Regions from separate parts of the Priestia veravalensis genome, predicted to be linked through region 2. Evidence: a T-box and tRNA genes for the amino acid it is inferred to sense, from the RefSeq annotation. Region 2 holds a T-box; the other holds one or more tRNA genes.
The links. A T-box is a leader RNA that pairs with one kind of tRNA and senses whether it is charged. The one in region 2 lies ahead of pheS (phenylalanine--tRNA ligase subunit alpha), so its partner is inferred to be a tRNA-Phe.
Positions count from the first base shown of each region.

Region 1: it encodes a tRNA-Phe, which carries the amino acid that the T-box ahead of pheS (phenylalanine--tRNA ligase subunit alpha) is inferred to sense. The anticodon was not compared.

Region 1 covers NZ_KQ758647.1:21,998-31,473, reverse strand. Annotated here, with positions in the region: gene AS180_RS10315 (YybS family protein) at 1-138, shown strand, start outside; gene AS180_RS10310 (DHH family phosphoesterase) at 177-2,150, shown strand; gene rplI (50S ribosomal protein L9) at 2,147-2,596, shown strand; gene dnaB (replicative DNA helicase) at 2,718-4,082, shown strand; gene AS180_RS10295 (adenylosuccinate synthase) at 4,269-5,555, shown strand; tRNA gene AS180_RS10290 (tRNA-Lys) at 5,701-5,773, shown strand; tRNA gene AS180_RS10285 (tRNA-Glu) at 5,791-5,862, shown strand; tRNA gene AS180_RS10280 (tRNA-Asp) at 5,888-5,963, shown strand; tRNA gene AS180_RS10275 (tRNA-Phe) at 5,973-6,045, shown strand; gene yycF (response regulator YycF) at 6,238-6,945, shown strand; gene walK (cell wall metabolism sensor histidine kinase WalK) at 6,955-8,850, shown strand; gene AS180_RS10260 (YycH family regulatory protein) at 8,841-9,476, shown strand, end outside.
Region 2 covers NZ_KQ758654.1:34,905-44,380, reverse strand. Annotated here, with positions in the region: gene pheT (phenylalanine--tRNA ligase subunit beta) at 1-1,681, opposite strand, end outside; gene pheS (phenylalanine--tRNA ligase subunit alpha) at 1,695-2,729, opposite strand; T-box leader at 2,783-3,011, opposite strand; gene AS180_RS12160 (TrmH family RNA methyltransferase) at 3,060-3,818, opposite strand; gene sspI (small acid-soluble spore protein SspI) at 3,923-4,129, shown strand; gene AS180_RS12150 (M42 family metallopeptidase) at 4,168-5,253, opposite strand; gene AS180_RS12145 (dUTP diphosphatase) at 5,325-5,813, opposite strand; gene AS180_RS12140 (hypothetical protein) at 5,936-6,313, shown strand; gene AS180_RS12135 (hypothetical protein) at 6,509-6,739, opposite strand; gene AS180_RS12130 (DUF1294 domain-containing protein) at 6,740-6,994, opposite strand; gene rplT (50S ribosomal protein L20) at 7,060-7,419, opposite strand; gene rpmI (50S ribosomal protein L35) at 7,458-7,658, opposite strand; gene infC (translation initiation factor IF-3) at 7,680-8,183, opposite strand; ribosomal protein L20 leader region at 8,250-8,375, opposite strand; gene thrS (threonine--tRNA ligase) at 8,548-9,476, opposite strand, start outside.

The DNA of each region.
Region 1 (9,476 bases), on a different contig from region 2:
GGTTATTCGAAAGCAATTCCAGTGGTTGTAACAATTTTGGCATTTATTCTGCCGATTCTCCTTCAATTTGTACGTATCTTAGGTATAATTGATTTAGGATTTAATTTACGCAAGCGTATCGGGAATGTCGATAAATAAAAGTTAATGTGGAACTTAAAGATTAGGAGCTGAAACAGATGCCTGTCTTTACAAAGAAAAATATCATTCGTTATCCATTTTATTTACTGTACAGTATTGCTCTTATTTTAGTAGGAGTAGTGACATATCATAACTGGATGATTGGGGTAGGGGGATTTGTTCTTTTACTTATCACCTTGCTGCTATTTATTAAAATGGAGCGAATGTTAGTAGACGAGCTTGAAAAATATATCTCAATGATTTCTCACCGAGTAAAAAAGGTGGGAGAAGAGGCATTGATGGAGATGCCTATTGGGATTATGTTGTTTAATGATGAATATCAAATTCAATGGACTAACCCTTTCTTAGCTTCTTGTTTCGGTGAGGATTCATTAGTAGGACGTTCTTTATATGATGTAGCCGAAAGTGTTGTTCCGTTAATTAAACAAGAAGTTGAGACAGAAGTAGTCACTTTGCATGAAAGAAAATTTAAAGTAATTATCAAAAGAGAAGAACGTCTACTTTACTTTTTCGATGTTACAGAGCAGATTGAAATCGAAAAATTGTATGCTGATGAGAGAACCAGCATTGGTATTATTTTCTTAGATAACTATGATGAGCTTACACAAGGAATGGATGACCAAGTGAAAAGTAACTTGAATAGCCAAGTTACTTCTCTGCTTAATCATTGGGCTCAAGAATATGGTATCTTTATCAAGCGTACATCTTCTGAGAAGTTTATTGCAATCATGAATGAGCAAACGTTACTTCATCTTGAACGCAGTAAGTTTTCAATTTTAGATCAAGTGCGTGAAGAAACATCCAAACATAATATACCGCTTACACTAAGCGTGGGAATCGGCACCGGAACCTCTCCATTACCTGAATTAGGTGCATTAGCCCAATCCAGCCTTGATTTAGCATTAGGACGTGGTGGGGATCAGGTAGCGATTAAGCAACCAAATGGTAAAGTTAAGTTTTATGGTGGTAAAACAAATCCAATGGAAAAGCGTACGAGAGTACGTGCACGCGTCATTTCTCATGCCTTAAAAGAGCTTATCACGGAAAGTGGTCAGGTTATTATTATGGGTCATAAATATCCAGATATGGATGCGATAGGCGCTGCGATTGGTATTTTAAAAGTAGCACAAGTAAATCAAAAAGATGGATTTATCGTTTTAGATCCTCAACATATTGACACTGGTGTAAAGAGGCTTCTAGAAGAGATTAAGAAAAATCCGGATCTTTGGGAACGATTCATTACCCCTGATGAGGCGCTTAATCTGGTGAGTGACGATACGCTACTTGTCGTCGTCGATACTCATAAGCCTTCGCTTGTAATTGAAGAACGATTATTAAATCGGGTTGAAAACGTTGTTGTCATTGATCACCACAGACGAGGTGAGGACTTTATTGAAGATCCCTTACTCGTATATATGGAACCATATGCTTCCTCTACTGCAGAGCTAGTGACAGAGCTGTTAGAATATCAGCCTAAGCGTTTTAAAATCGATATGCTAGAAGCAACTGCTTTATTGGCAGGGATTATTGTAGATACGAAAAGTTTTACGCTTAGAACCGGTTCTCGAACGTTTGATGCTGCGTCCTTTTTAAGGTCTCAAGGGGCTGACACAGTCCTTGTTCAAAAATTCCTTAAAGAAGACATTAATCAATATGTGCAAAGAGCTCGTTTTATCGAGCATGCGGAAATTTATAAAGCAGGGATTGCTATCTCAAGAGCAGATGAAGCTGAAACGTATGATCAAGTGTTGATTGCACAAGCTGCTGATACGTTATTATCGATTAGCGGAGTTGTCGCTTCATTTGTTATTTCAAAAAGAAGAGATCAGCTTGTTGGAATCAGTGCTCGCTCGCTAGGTGATATCAACGTTCAGGTAATTATGGAAAGCTTGCAAGGCGGCGGTCATTTAACGAATGCAGCTACTCAGTTACAAAACATGACGTTAGATCAAGCAGAAGAGCTACTAAAACAAGCAATTGATGAATACTTGGATGGAGGGAAAAAATCATGAAAGTAATTTTCTTAAAAGATGTAAAAGGAAAAGGTAAAAAAGGAGAGGTTAAAAACGTAGCCGATGGTTATGCACATAACTTCTTATTGAAAAATGGATATGCTGTTGAAGCAACAGGTGGTAATGTAAAAGTATTAGATGCTCAAAAGAAAAAAGAGCAAAAAGAAGCTGCTCAAGAGCTAGAAAATTGTAAAGAGCTAAAGAACACGCTCGAATCTTTGACAGTAGAATTAAAAGCTAAATCAGGTGAAGGCGGCCGTTTATTTGGTTCTATTACAAGCAAGCAAATTGCAGAAGAGCTAAAGAAAAAGCATAATATCAAAATTGATAAGCGTAAAATTGAGCTAGACGATGCAATTCGTGCGCTTGGCTATACAAATGTACCTGTGAAATTACACCCAGAAGTAACGGCTACAGTTAAAGTTCATGTAACAGAACAAAACTAATGGTAAGCGAGATTAGTCTATAAATAGTAGGGTTAAAATAAGAATAAATCAAACGTTGGCGCGAAGAATTTCGCGCCAACATTTGCGATAATCGAAAAAACGATAGAGGGGCATAGAAACTATGAATGATCTTTTTGCTGATCGTCTACCGCCTCAAAATATCGAAGCTGAGCAGGCGGTATTAGGGGCAATTTTCCTAGAGCCATCTTCTTTAACATTAGCGTCTGAATTATTAATTCCAGAAGACTTTTATCGAGCAGCTCACCAAAAGATTTTTACGTGTATGCTAAAACTTTCAGATCAAGGTGAACCAGTTGACTTAGTTACGGTTACATCAGATTTAGCAAATCAAAAAATCTTAGAAGAAATAGGTGGAGTGGCGTATCTAAGTGATTTAGCTAATTCCGTACCAACAGCTGCTAACATTGAATATTATGCGAAAATTGTAGAGGAAAAATCTATTCTTCGCAGGCTTATTCGAACGGCTACTGATATTGCTTCAGAAGGTTATGCGAGAGAAGATGAAGTCGAAGTCTTATTAAATGAAGCGGAAAAAAATATTTTAGAAGTAGCACAGCGTAAAAATACGGGCGTGTTTCAAAATATTAAAGATGTTTTGGTGCAAACTTATGACAACATCGAAGTTCTTCACAATCGTAAAGGTGATATTACAGGCATTCCAACAGGATTTACGGATTTAGATCATATGACTGCTGGATTCCAGCGAAATGACCTAATTATTGTTGCTGCACGTCCATCAGTAGGTAAAACAGCGTTTGCATTGAATATCGCACAAAACGTAGCAACCAAGACAGATGAAAATGTAGCGATTTTCAGTTTGGAGATGGGAGCGGAGCAGCTTGTCATGAGGATGCTTTGTGCTGAAGGTAATATTGATGCACAAAGGCTAAGAACAGGATCCTTAACATCAGAGGATTGGGGAAAGCTAACCATGGCGATGGGTTCTTTATCTAATGCTGGTATTTATATAGATGATACGCCAGGTGTACGCGTAGGAGAAATCCGTTCAAAATGTAGACGTCTGAAGCAAGAAGGCGGTCTAGGAATGATTTTAATTGATTATCTACAGTTAATTCAAGGGAACGGTCGAAGCGGCGAGAATCGTCAACAAGAAGTATCAGAGATCTCTCGCTCGTTAAAAGCATTAGCACGTGAACTTCAGGTTCCTGTTATTGCATTATCTCAGCTTTCCCGTGGGGTTGAGCAACGTCAAGATAAAAGGCCAATGATGTCCGATATTCGTGAATCAGGGAGTATCGAACAAGATGCCGATATTGTAGCCTTTTTATATCGTGAAGACTACTATGAGAAAGATACTGAAAATCAGAACATCATTGAAATCATTATTGCTAAGCAGCGTAACGGTCCAGTTGGAACGGTTCAGTTAGCTTTTGTGAAGGAATATAATAAGTTCGTAAACTTAGAAAGACGCTTTGATGATTCGGGTGTACCACCAGGTGCATAAACCTCTCAATCCGAGAGGTTTTTTTGTTTATATTAGTATATGTTCGGTAAAAAGCAGTATATTATCTTTGATTTAGATTAAATAGTTCGGATTTACATTGACTTTACTATAATAAATTGATACACTTATTTACGGTTAAATTATGTCGTAGTAGGCTGTTGCTTACTAAGCGGAGGTGCTTAAGATATGTCTTCAGTTGTTGTAGTAGGAACACAATGGGGAGATGAAGGAAAAGGGAAGATTACAGACTTTCTATCAGAAAATGCAGAAGTAATTGCACGTTACCAAGGTGGAAACAATGCTGGTCATACGATTAAGTTTAATGGTGAAACGTACAAATTACATTTAATTCCTTCAGGGATTTTTTACGATGATAAAATTTGTGTAATTGGAAATGGTATGGTTGTAGATCCAAAAGCACTTGTTCAAGAATTAAAATATTTACACGATCGTAATGTAACAACAGATAACTTACGTATTAGTAACCGTGCGCATGTTATTTTACCTTACCACTTAAAATTAGATGAGGTAGAAGAAGAGCGTAAAGGCGATAATAAAATTGGAACAACAAAAAAAGGAATTGGTCCAGCATATATGGATAAAGCTGCACGTGTAGGTATCCGTATTGCAGATTTATTAGACCGTGAAGTGTTTGAAGCAAAATTAACACAAAACTTAGCTGAAAAAAATCGTCTTCTTGAAAGAATGTATGAAGTAGAAGGCTTTAAATTAGAAGATATCTTAGATGAATACTACGAATATGGTCAGCAGATAGCAAAATTTGTTGTTGATACATCCGTTGTATTAAATGATGCTCTAGACGAAGGTCGTCGCGTATTATTTGAAGGTGCACAAGGTGTTATGTTAGATATCGATCAAGGAACATATCCGTTTGTAACATCTTCTAACCCTGTTGCTGGTGGTGTAACAATCGGTTCAGGTGTAGGGCCTTCAAAAATCAAGCACGTAGTAGGTGTTTCAAAAGCATACACAACTCGTGTTGGTGACGGTCCATTCCCAACAGAACTAACAAACGAAATTGGTGATCAAATTCGTGAAGTAGGTCGTGAATACGGAACAACAACGGGTCGTCCACGTCGCGTTGGTTGGTTTGACAGCGTAGTTGTTCGTCACGCACGTCGCGTAAGTGGTATTACAGATTTATCATTAAACTCAATCGATGTTTTAACAGGAATTGAAAAATTGAAAATCTGTGTAGCATATCGCTATGAAGGTAAAATTGTTGAGGAATTCCCAGCTAGCTTAAACGTTTTAGCTAAATGTGAACCTGTTTATGAAGAGCTTCCAGGTTGGACGGAAGATATTACAGGTGTGAAATCTTTAGATGAATTACCTGAGAACGCACGTCATTACTTAGAGCGTGTTTCACAATTAACTGGTATTCCATTATCTATTTTCTCAGTGGGACCAGATCGCAAACAAACAAACGTATTACGCGGAGTTTATAGCTAATACTTTTAAAAAAACCAACGTTTAGTTTTTTAAACGTTGGTTTTTTATATTGAATTCATTTTTTAAAAATATTCTTCTGAAAAAACTATTGCATTCAGTGTTTAAATCATGTTATTATATTACATGTCGCTGATATTCATAGTATGAGCCATTAGCTCAGTTGGTAGAGCATCTGACTTTTAATCAGAGGGTCGAAGGTTCGAGTCCTTCATGGCTCACTTTTGTTACTTACTATGGCCCGTTGGTCAAGCGGTTAAGACACCGCCCTTTCACGGCGGTAACACGGGTTCGAATCCCGTACGGGTCATTTTTATTACATATTATAAGCTGAGGGTCCCGTGGTGTAGCGGTTAACATGCCTGCCTGTCACGCAGGAGATCGCGGGTTCGATTCCCGTCGGGACCGCCATTTGATAATGGCTCGGTAGCTCAGTTGGTAGAGCAAAGGACTGAAAATCCTTGTGTCGGCGGTTCGATTCCGTCCCGAGCCATAAAAAGCATGACTTTTAAAAGTCATGCTTTTTTGTTTGTATATGGTTGAAAATTAATGAGGTTATTGTATAGTAGAGGATGAATTTGTGACGATTACTATGTTATGAAGTATAATACAATTAGTGTATTCAAACATTATGAATACTTACTTTCCTATTTTTGTTCGAAATGATAAAAGGAGAACGATGATCATGGATAAACGTATTTTAGTAGTAGATGACGAAAAACCAATTGCAGATATTTTGAAATTTAATCTGCAAAAAGAAGGTTACGAAGTGTTTTGTGCTTATGATGGTGTAGAAGCACTTGAAAAAGTTGAAGAAGTACAACCAGAAATGATTCTGTTAGATATTATGCTGCCACAAAAGGACGGCATGGAAGTCTGTCGAGAAGTTCGAAAAAAGTATGATATGCCAATTATTATGCTGACAGCTAAAGACTCTGAAATCGATAAAGTGCTTGGTCTTGAGTTAGGTGCAGATGATTATGTAACAAAGCCTTTCAGTACGAGAGAGCTATTGGCGCGAGTAAAAGCGAATTTAAGAAGACATCAACAGATTTCAAATAGTGTTGAAGAAGAAGAGAGTAATGAGATAACAATCGGTGCACTTGTCATTCATCCAGATGCTTATATTGTTTCAAAGCGTGGAGAAACAATTGAATTAACACATCGTGAGTTTGAATTGCTGCATTACTTGGCGAAACATATTGGACAAGTCATGACGCGGGAGCATTTGTTACAGACAGTATGGGGATATGACTACTTTGGTGATGTTCGAACAGTTGACGTTACGGTTCGAAGATTGCGTGAGAAAATTGAAGATAACCCAAGCCATCCAATGTGGATTGTAACAAGACGTGGGGTAGGTTATTATTTGCGTAGTCCAGAACAGGAGTAACGCTATATTATGAAGAAAGTCCGTTTTTTTCAGTCCATTCATTTGAAGTTTGTGCTAATTTATGTATTGCTTATTTTAATTGCAATGCAAATTATTGGTGTCTACTTTGTACGTCAGTTAGAAAAAGAACTTGTTAATAACTTTACAAACTCATTAACGGAACGTGTAGGTCTACTTGCTTATAATATTGAACAAGAGCTAGAAAAAACACGTAATGATACTTCCCCTACGTTAGAAGAAGATTTAGAAGTAGTATTGAGAGATTTTGCTTCTATGCAGGGAATTTCCTCTAAAGACATATTAGAGGTACGCGTTATCGATCCGAATCGACGTATTATAGGGACATCAAACCCAAACCCTGAACAAATAGTAGGGAAAAAAATAAATGACTTAGCCGTTACGAATGCCCTTTTAGCAGGAACATCTTCTAATAAAGTATATCGTAAAAGCGGTGACAGAATTAGAGTATTGACGGTTCCTATTCGTCTGCAGGATGATGTGGGAGGAAATGCTTCTACAAATCCAAATAATCGAGAAAGCTTACAGTCAGAACAAGAGATACTAGGTGCTGTTTATTTAATTGCGACGATGGAACCGGTCTATGAGCAAATGAGGAAAATTAATAGTATCTTTGCTTCTGGTACGGTTATATCGTTAGTTATTACTGCCCTTTTAGGTGTTTTTCTGGCTCAGACGATTACGCGACCAATGTCTGAAATGCGTAAGCAGGCATTAGAAATGGCTAAAGGAAACTTTTCAAGAAAAGCAAAGGTCTATGGTTATGACGAGATAGGGCAACTTGCTTTAACGTTTAACAATTTGACAAGAAAGCTTCAAGAGGCACAAGCTACTACTGAGGGAGAGCGACGTAAGCTCAGCTCCGTACTTGCTCATATGACAGATGGCGTTATTGCTACTGACCGAAAAGGTAGAGTAATCTTAATTAATGACCCAGCTGCGTCAATGTTAAACGTTTCACGTGAAACAGTATTGTCAGAGCCAATTGTGACGCTTTTAGGTTTAGATGAAACACATACATTCGAAAGCCTATTGGCTAATCAAGATTCACTTATTCTTGATTTTAGTACGAAAACAGAGCCGTTTATTTTACGAGCAACTGTTTCAGCTATTCAAAAGGAAACGGGTTTTATCAACGGAATCATTATCGTCTTGCACGACATTACAGAGCAGGAGAAAATTGATCAGGATCGCCGAGAGTTTGTAGCAAACGTCTCTCATGAGCTTAGAACACCATTGACAACAATGCGAAGCTATTTGGACGCTTTAGCAGAAGGCGCATGGCAGGATAAAGAGATAGCACCAAGTTTTTTACATGTTACCCAAACAGAAACAGAGCGTATGATTCGATTAGTCAATGACTTGTTACAACTATCTAAGTTAGATAGCGAAGACTATCGCTTTAGTCGAGACCCGGTTAACTTTGTAAAGTTTTATCATTACATCATTGATCGCTTTGAAATGACTATTGAACAAGGAATTACGTTTGTTAGAGAGCTTCCAGATGAAGCCATCTATGTAGCAGTTGATCAAGATAAAATTACACAAGTATTAGACAATATTATTTCAAATGCAATTAAGTATTCACCAGAAGGTGGAACAATTACATTTTCTATTGAACAACACACGCATGAAATTGTGGTAAGTATTAAAGACCAAGGTATGGGAATACCAAAATCAAATCTGTCCAAAATCTTTGAACGCTTTTATCGTGTGGATAAAGCAAGAACTCGCAAACTAGGAGGGACAGGTTTAGGTTTGGCTATTGCAAAAGAAATTATTGAAGCTCACGATGGTCGAATATGGGCAGAAAGTAAAGAAGGGGTTGGGACATCTATTTACTTCACACTTCCAATTGAAAGTGAGAATGATGAAGAATGGGAATGAGATATGAAAATATAAAAACCGTTGTGCTAGTTATTTTGGTGGTTTTAAGCTTATTCCTCACTTGGAATTTATGGTCCTATCAATCCCCTTCTGATTTAAATACTGAAACCCAAAACCTTCAAGAAGCTGAGGTAGGTGGAAAGAGTGAACTAGAGGATTATATACGTCCTACAAAGGTACTCTATCACCAAAGTGGTAGTCACTATTTATCACATGAAGAAAAGAGAATAGACTCATGGTTACAAGAAATGAGAACGTGGAAATTAGGGGATATTACAGACGTTTCGAGTGCTATTGAGCCTAGTGGCTTTTTAAATTATGTCCATGATAATAACTCTGTGGAAATTGTATATCCAGACCTAATACCAGTTGAAACCTTTCAGCAAATGTTTAGCTTTACGACGGATAAATTGCCAAGGGTAGATTTTGATCGTGTAGTCATAAAGATAAAAAAGACCCCTAATTTATCTGTAAATATGTATTTGGTGAACTATAGCCAACAAAAAGTGTATGCGGTGAAAATTAGTAATGTAGTCAAGAACGATGTGCAGAAATTAGCGGATGCAGGAACATCAGCAGAGCGTTGTCTGGTTTATAAAAAGAATGAGAATCGCTATATCTTCATA
Region 2 (9,476 bases):
GTAAGTGTGGTACTAAGCTTTGACGAAGAACGCTGCGGTCTTCACTCATTGGCATCGCTAAACGAACTGTTGATGCAGTATTTAATGCAAACTGTGTTGCTTTCTCTGCACTTGTTAATGAGTATGTTGTTGTTTGAGCTAATCCAGCGCCTTCTAAGAAACGGCGTACTTTACGACGCTTTAGCTGATAATCAGATAAACGGCCTGGCGTTGCTACAGTCACAGGAAGAGTTGTTGGTAAGTGGTCGTACCCATACATACGAGCTACTTCTTCCACAATATCTTCTTCAATTGTAATATCACCGCGACGCGTTGGAACGGTTACGATAATGGCATCGCCTTCCACTTTGCTTTCGAACTGAAGACGATTCATGATTTCTTGAACTTCAGCCATTTCTAGCTCTGTACCAAGAACATAATTGATGCGCTCAAGCGTTACAGATACAACAGCTGGTTCAATTGTCATTTCATCAAATTCAACTGTTCCTGAAACAATTTCTCCACCCGCATAAGCAGCCATTAGTTCAGCAGCACGATCAGCTGCTATACGTGTGCGGCTTGGGTCGATTCCTTTTTCAAAACGTGCACTTGCTTCACTACGAAGACCGTGCTCTTTCGATGTTTGGCGCACAGATAACCCGCGGAAGTAAGCAGATTCAATTAACACATTTACTGTGTCATCTTGGACTTCAGAATTCGCTCCTCCCATTACACCGGCTAAAGCGATTGGGTCTTTACCATTTGTAATGACAAGCTGGTTCTCTTTTAGTACACGTTTTTGATCATCGAGAGTTACAATTTCTTCGCCTTCTTGTGCATGACGAACAACAACTTCTTTGGAGCCAAGACGATCATAATCAAACGCATGAAGTGGTTGACCGTATTCAAGTAAAATGTAGTTTGTAATATCAACTACGTTATTGTGTGGTCGAATCCCAGCTGCCATCAAGCGCGTTTGCATCCATAGCGGTGACGGCGCAATTTTAACATTTTTCACCATACGTGCTACGTATAAAGGGTTATCTTCTTTTGCTTCTACTGCAACTGAAATGTAATCCGATGCTTTTTCTTCCGTCTCTTGAAACTCAACCTCTGGGTATTTTACTTCACGATTTAAGATTGCTGCTACTTCATGAGCTACCCCTAGCATGCTTAAACAGTCTGAACGATTTGGCGTTAAGCCAAGTTCTAATACTTCATCATGCAAATTCAATGCTTCTAAAGCATCTGCTCCAACTTCAGCATCGCTTGGGAATACAAAGATTCCTTCTTGGTAATCTTTTGCGACAAGCTTGCTTTCAATTCCAAGCTCTTGAAGAGAACAAATCATGCCGTTTGATTCTTCACCGCGAAGCTTAGCACGCTTAATTTTAAAATTGCCTGGTAATACAGCGCCTACTTTAGCTACCGCTACCTTTTGACCTTGTGCTACGTTTGGAGCACCACAAACGATTTGAACCGTTTCATCCCCAAGGTCAACCTGACAACGACTTAACTTATCTGCGTTTGGATGCTGTTCACATTCTACTACGTGACCGATGACAACACCGCTTACGCCTTTATTTAAATTTTCTACACCTTCAACTTCAATTCCACTTTTTGTGACTTTATCAGCAAGTTCTTCAGCTTTTACTCCTGATAAATCTACATATTCTTGCAACCAACGATATGATACAAACATGTTAGTCCCTCCTTTATACTTGTTTGAATTGATTTAAGAAACGAGCATCATTTGTATAGAAATGACGAATATCATCAACGCCGTGCTTTAACATAGCGATACGCTCTACGCCTATTCCAAATGCAAAGCCGCGATATTTTTTAGAGTCATAGCCGGCCATTTCAAGTACATTTGGATGTACCATACCAGCGCCTAAAATTTCAATCCAGCCTGTTTGCTTACAAACATTACAGCCTTTTCCTCCACATTTAGCACATGATACGTCCACTTCAACAGATGGTTCAGTAAACGGGAAAAAGCTTGGACGTAGACGAATTTCACGCTCTGCACCGAACATTTTTTTCACAAATACCTCAAGCGTTCCTTTTAAATCACTCATACGAATATTTTCATCTACAACTAAACCTTCAATTTGCATAAATTGATGTGAATGCGTAGCGTCATCATCATCACGACGATATACTTTACCAGGACAAATGATTTTGATTGGACCTTTCCCTTCATTTCCATTCATTACGCGGGCTTGTACTGTTGATGTATGAGTACGTAATAACGTTTCTTCAGTAATATAGAACGTATCCTGCATATCACGTGCTGGGTGACCCTTTGGTAAATTTAACGCTTCGAAGTTGTAGTAATCTTGCTCCACTTCAGGTCCTTCAGCTACTTCATAGCCCATGCCTAAAAACAAATCTTCAACCTCTTCAATTACGCTTGTTAGCGGATGATGTGTACCGACTTTAACTGGTCGACCAGGAAGTGTCACATCGATTGTTTCTGAAGCTAGTTTACGGTTGATTTCTTCTGCTTCTAGCGCCGCTTGCTTTTCTTCAATCTTTGAAGCGATTGCTTCGCGCACTTCATTTGCAAGTGCTCCCATTACAGGACGCTCTTCAGCAGATAATTTCCCCATTCCGCGAAGTACTTCTGTAATTGGTCCTTTTTTTCCTAAATAAGCTACACGTACATCATTCAATGCTTTTAAATCTTTTGAGTCATCAATTTTAACAATCGCTTCTTGTTGCAGCTCTTGTAAACGCTCTTTCATTGAATAATCCTCCTTTTGTTTTAAAAAATTGCAAATAAAAAAAACCTCTCCCAAAAAGGGACGAGGTTTAATCGCGTTACCACCCTTGTTAACCATGCATCTGCACAGTTCACTTCATTAACGTTAACGGAATATCCGGAACACCTTTACATCAAAAATGATGGTCCAAGTGTCAACTCAAGAGGTGAATTCACTTATTGCGCTTATAAAAATGCTTTCAGTCACGGCATTTTCTCCCTGAATAACGCTACATAAGCTACTGCTCTCTATCACTGCTTTTCGCATATTTAGCTATTGTATTATTATAGTGAAAACGGCTAGCCGTTGCAACTACATTCCACGTAAATAGTACATTAAAATTGCTGATGCAATTGCTACATTTAACGATTCACTCTTTCCAAATATCGGTATATATAGGTTATGGTCCGTTTCATTCAGCACCGCTGAGCTTACACCTTGCCCTTCGTTACCAACAATCAGAGCAAAAGCTTCTGGCTTTTCAACTTCCGTGTACACAGAAGCATTTTGTAATGATGTACCATACACGCTAACTCCACATTCCTTTAGTTCTTTAATCGCACTAATTAAGTCTTTCTTAATAACAGGCAAGTTAAAGATTGCACCTTGAGTCGAACGGATGACTTTACTGTTATAAACATCTACACAACCTGCTCCAATAATGACTGCATCGATTCCAGCAGCTTCTGCTGTACGAATAATGGTTCCTACGTTACCTGGATCTTGGACGGCATCTAACAGCACTAATCGACGCGCTGTCTGTAAGACGGATGATGATTGGTTTTGGTAACAAACGGCTGCAATTCCCTGAGGGGTTTCTGTATCAGCAATTGCTTTAATAACAGCAGGCGTCACCACAATCATCTCAACCGTATCAACATTCCAATGCGATGGAATATCAACATTATCAGCAAGAATGAGATACTTAATCATTTCTCTTTGGTTTAAAGCTTCTTCGACAAGATGAAAGCCTTCCACCAAAAATAAACCTTGATTATCGCGCTCTTTTTTTGTATGTAATTTTTTCCATAGTTTAACCTGTGGGTTCTTCACGGAATCAATTCGCTTCACCAAACATAACTCCTCTATTTATCAATTTCAGTTACGATACATAAATTGAATGTGACATACACAAACTATTTTTGATTTTACTATCTATAGTTGAGGTGATCACGATGAATCTTAATTTACGAAATGCTATTATATCAAATGTTTCAGGTAATTCTCAAGAAGAACTTGAAGCAACGATTATGGATGCTATCAAAAGCGGTGAAGAAAAAATGCTTCCAGGTCTAGGTGTACTTTTCGAAGTACTATGGGAAAACTCGCCTAAAAGTGAAAAAGAAGAAATTTTAACAACACTTGAAAATAGCTTAAAGTAAGTACAAAAGGTGCATTCAAATTGAGTGCACCTTTTGTTTTATTCAAACGTAATTTTATTAACCGTTTCACGATCAAGTTTTTTAATAACTTCTGTAATTAACTTCACCGCATTTTCATAATCATCGCGATGTAACATTGCGGCATGTGAATGAATATAGCGAGTTGCAATTGTAATAGATAGTGCAGGTACGCCGTTAGCTGAAATATGAATAGCTCCTGAATCAGTACCACCGCCTGATAACGCATCAAACTGATATGGGATGTTCATTTCATCTGCTACATCTGTTACAAAGTCACGTAGACCCTTGTGAGAAACCATTGATGCATCATATAAAATGATTTGTGGACCGTCACCCATTTTTGATGCTGCTTCTTTTTCAGACACTCCTGGCGTATCACCAGCAATACCTACATCTACGCCAAATGCAATATCAGGTTGAATAAGATTGGCTGACGTTTTTGCACCGCGTAAACCAACTTCTTCTTGCGCTGTTCCAACGCCGTATACAACGTTTGGATGCTCTTGACCCTTTAAATTCTTGAGCACATCAATAGCAATAGCACAGCCGATACGGTTATCCCATGCTTTAGCTAAAAGCATTTTTTCGTTATTCATAACGGTAAATTCAAAGTACGGAACAATTTGATCGCCAGGCTTTACGCCCCATTCCATTGCTTCTTCACGACTAGATGCACCGATATCAATAAACATATCCTTAATCTCAACCGTCTTCTTACGTACTTCAGCAGGTAAAATATGAGGAGGTTTAGAGCCGATAACTCCTGTAATATCGCCTTTGCGCGTTACAATTGTAACACGTTGCGCTAGCATAACTTGCGACCACCAGCCACCTACAGTTTGAAAACGAATGAAGCCTTTATCATCAATTTGAGTGACCATAAAGCCAACTTCATCTAAATGACCTGCAACCATAATTTTAGGGCCTTTTTCATCACCAACTTTTTTGGCAATAAGGCTTCCAAGTCCGTCTGTTGAAATGCTATCAGCATAAGATTCAATATATTTTTTCATCACTTCTCTTGGTTCGCGTTCGTTTCCAGGAATACCTTTTGCATCAGTTAAGTCTTTTAACATTTGTAATGTTTCATCTAACTTTTTCATTTATCCATACCCCTTTCATATGTATATCTTTTATTATATAAGAAAGTATTTTCAGAGGAAATGTTTTCTTCTTAATACCCTTCGTCTTGACGCTTAAAGTTCACTTCATTTTTCATAATATAAGCCGTTTTCACTTCCTCAGCTGCGAAGCCAAGAATTTCTCCAAGACCCATGTATGAAGAGAATGATTCTATGTACTGTTCTTGATCTACGCTTCCTTTTAATTGTGTGAGCAAAGAGAACACATGTAAAAATTGTTCTGTTGCAGTTTCTTTGTCCGCTTTAACCGGAAGTTCTTCAATTGAATCAAATCCCCATTCAATTCCTAAAGATAATAAGAAGTGAACACCGTCTACGAACTCTTCTAAAATAACCTTTTTATCTGCCGACGGTTTTAGGCTCCAAAATTTGAAACAACGCGTTTCATTAGCCAGCTCGCCTAATTCTACTAATAAAGCAAGAAGTTTGCGGGAAACCAAGTCTTCGTTTTGAAGCTTATGATTTGTTTCAATATGTTGATCTAGCTGGCGCTGCATGTTAAATAAAGACTGTAACTTCATATCTAATCTCTCCTAAAATAAAATAAATATTAATATAAAATTAAAAATAAATGAAACCTTTTTGCCCTTTATACGTACTGTTAGGAAACAACCCTCGGCAAGGAGGCGATATCGCTTTGATTGTGCTCTTAATGCGACTATTAGTAATTGCTTTATTAGTCTATTTCGTTCTTTTTATTATACGATATGTTCGAAATCCAAAACGAAAATTAATGCAAGCCAAAGAGCAAAATGAATTTTACGTGGTGGATGAAGCAGAAAATGTTCGTAAAAATTTGGAGTTAACGTATAAAGGTGTTTTGTTTGAAGGCGAAAAATATATAAATGAACAAATTTTTTCTATTACTATGTTATTAAAAAATCCTGACCAGCTCAATGATTTAACTCATGAGGATATCAGATTGGTGTCTGCTAAGGTATCAACTTTATACCCAAAAGCCATTATTAGCTGGAAAAGTCCCGTACGAGAGTTTTTAAAGAACGAGCCACAAAAGCAATAGCTTTTGGGCTTTTTTATTGAGAAAGCTTTTGATAAACAGTGTGCTTACTTCTTGTTGAAGAAGGCCTCTCTGCTTAGTGTGATTTCCATTCCAGATTGTTCCCTTTCCTCAGGGCGAGCGGCCGACCCTCCTTGTATACTGTGAGGTCTCACCTGACTCGCTAGTCCTGCTGGAGTATCACATCTTTCATTTCAATCACGGGGCTTTTGGATAGGGAAGCCTTTTGATGAAATTACTCTCTTGAAGGAATTTTAAAAACGCTCTCCACTTTGCATATTCAGTTCCATTAACCTCTACGTTTGAAACGTTTTCTTCTAACTCATAGATAAGGAGCCTACTACTACATCTATCTAAAACAATAACCTTAAAAATAAAAGCAAGATATTTGTTCATGGCTTCTCCCATTTCATTTTTCAAATTATTCATCTACATATAGATTAGCAATAATGCCAAATGAACAACCACCAAAGCAGGCAGACCGAAACGAAAGCTTGCGTGCTTTGTTTTGTGACGATAAAGATTCATGCCAATGGTTGCACCTAGAGCTCCTCCGATAATGGCAATCGTCCAAAGTGTTTGCTCTTTGATTCTCCATTCATTTCGCTGAGCTCTTTTTTTGTCTGCATTCATTACATATAAGCCTATAAGGTTGATAAGTATCGCGTATATCATTAAAAACAAAGATAATCCCTCCAATAAACAAAAAAGCCTTGCTACCTAGTGGTAACAAGACTTTTTAGCAGAAATTACTTCTCTAAGCCTTTTTTAGCAGCTGCTGCTAATTCAGCAAATGCTTTTTCGTCAGCTACAGCTAATTCAGCAAGCATTTTACGGTTAACTTCAATACCTGCTAATTTTAATCCGTGCATTAAACGGCTGTAAGAAAGACCATTCATACGAGCTGCTGCATTGATACGTGTAATCCATAATTTACGGAAATCACGTTTTTTCTGACGACGGTCACGATAAGCATACATGTATGATTTCATTACTTGCTGATTAGCAACTTTGTATAATCTATGCTTTGAACCGAAGAAACCTTTGGCTAATTTTAAAACTTTTTTACGACGTTTGCGTGTTACTGTACCGCCTTTTACGCGTGGCATAATTGTTACCTCCTGTTATGTTTCTATCTCAACCCAAATTACTTAATGTTATCTAATAAGTGACGAATACGTTTGAAGTCACCTTTGCTTACTAAAGAACCTTTACGTAATTTACGTTTTTGTTTAGTAGATTTGTTAGCGAATAAGTGACTAGTGTAAGCACGAGCACGCTTTAACTTACCGCTTCCAGTTTTTTTGAAACGCTTTGCAGCGCCACGATGTGTTTTCATTTTTGGCATGGGGTGTTCCTCCTCGTTCTATTACTTTTCGTTTTTAGGTGCAAGCACTAGGAACATGCTGCGTCCTTCCATTTTTGGAGCTGATTCAACTGAACTAACATCAGCGCAAGCCTCTGAAAAACGATCAAGTACTTTTTGTCCAATTCCTTTATGAGTAATAGCACGACCCTTAAAACGAATTGACGCTTTTACTTTATCACCTTTTTCAAGGAACTTACGTGCGTTACGAAGTTTTGTGTTAAAATCATGCTCATCGATTGTTGGGCTTAAACGAACTTCCTTTAAGTTAACAACCTTTTGGTTTTTACGAGCTTCTCTTTCTTTACGCTGTTGCTCGTAGCGGAACTTACCGTAGTCCATAATACGACATACAGGTGGTTTCGCGTTTGCAGCAACCATTACTAAGTCAAGATTTGCTCGTGCAGCAATATCAAGTGCTTCATTTTTTGATTTAATTCCTAATTGCTCACCGTTTTGATCAATTAGACGAACTTCGCGAGCTCGAATGCCCTCGTTTACCATCATGTCCTTGCTAATAAGTAGCCACCTCCAAGGTTTAATGAATGAATACGCTTGTGTAGATATTGGTATACACACAAAAAAGCGTGAGTACACAATGCACCCACACTACTATCGTTAAAAGTAAATACGATGTCAACCTGCTAACTGCTCTATACGCGTCAATCAGGTGAGAAGCGGGTGCTTCTTCTTCTGCACAAACAAGTATTCAATTACTTAAGCTATTATAGTATCAACAAAGACAAAAGTCAATGATTTCGTTCTTTATTTAACAACAAAAATCATTTTACCAAAGGAAAAACATTTATGCAACATTTTTTTTACTTTTTTTAAAAAGGAAAGCAGAGAAGTTGCCCTCTCCGCTTTTTCATTAGCGAGTAATTTCTACTTTTAATCCTGCTAAGAACTGTTCAAAATCAACAGTTTCTGAATTTTGCTCACCGTATTTACGAACATTAACCGCTTTTTCTTCTACTTCTTTATCTCCCACTACTAGCATGTAAGGAATTTTTTGCATTTGAGCTTCACGAATTTTATAGCCAATTTTCTCTTCACGTGAATCTAGTTCCACACGTACGCCAGCTAACTGAAGTTTCTCTTGAACTTCTTTTGCATAGTCTAGGTGAACAGTTGGCGATACTGGAATCACTTGAACTTGAACAGGTGCTAACCATGTTGGGAATGCCCCTTTGTATTCTTCAATTAAGAAAGCAACAAAGCGCTCCATTGTTGATACGACACCTCGGTGAATAACAACCGGACGATGCTGTTTTCCATCTTCACCGATATATGTTAGATCAAAACGCTCTGGCAATAAGAAGTCCAGCTGCACTGTTGAAAGAGTTTCTTCCTTTCCAAGAGCCGTTTTAACTTGAACGTCTAGCTTCGGACCGTAGAATGCTGCTTCACCCTCTGCTTCGTAATAGTCTAAGCCAAGCTCATCCATCGCGTCTTTTAACATGGTTTGTGCTTTTTCCCACATTGCATCATCATCAAAGTATTTCTCTGTATCTTCTGGATCACGATACGATAAGCGGAACGAGTAATTTTCAAAGCCAAAGTCTTTGTATACAGCTTCTACTAAGCGAACCACACGAATTAATTCGTCTTTAATTTGGTCTGGACGAACAAAGATATGTGCATCATTTAGCGTCATACCGCGAACACGCTGAAGACCTGCAAGTGCACCTGACATTTCATAGCGGTGCATCGTACCTAGCTCTGCAATACGAATTGGTAATTCACGATAGCTGTGGATATCATTTTTATATACCATCATATGGTGTGGACAGTTCATTG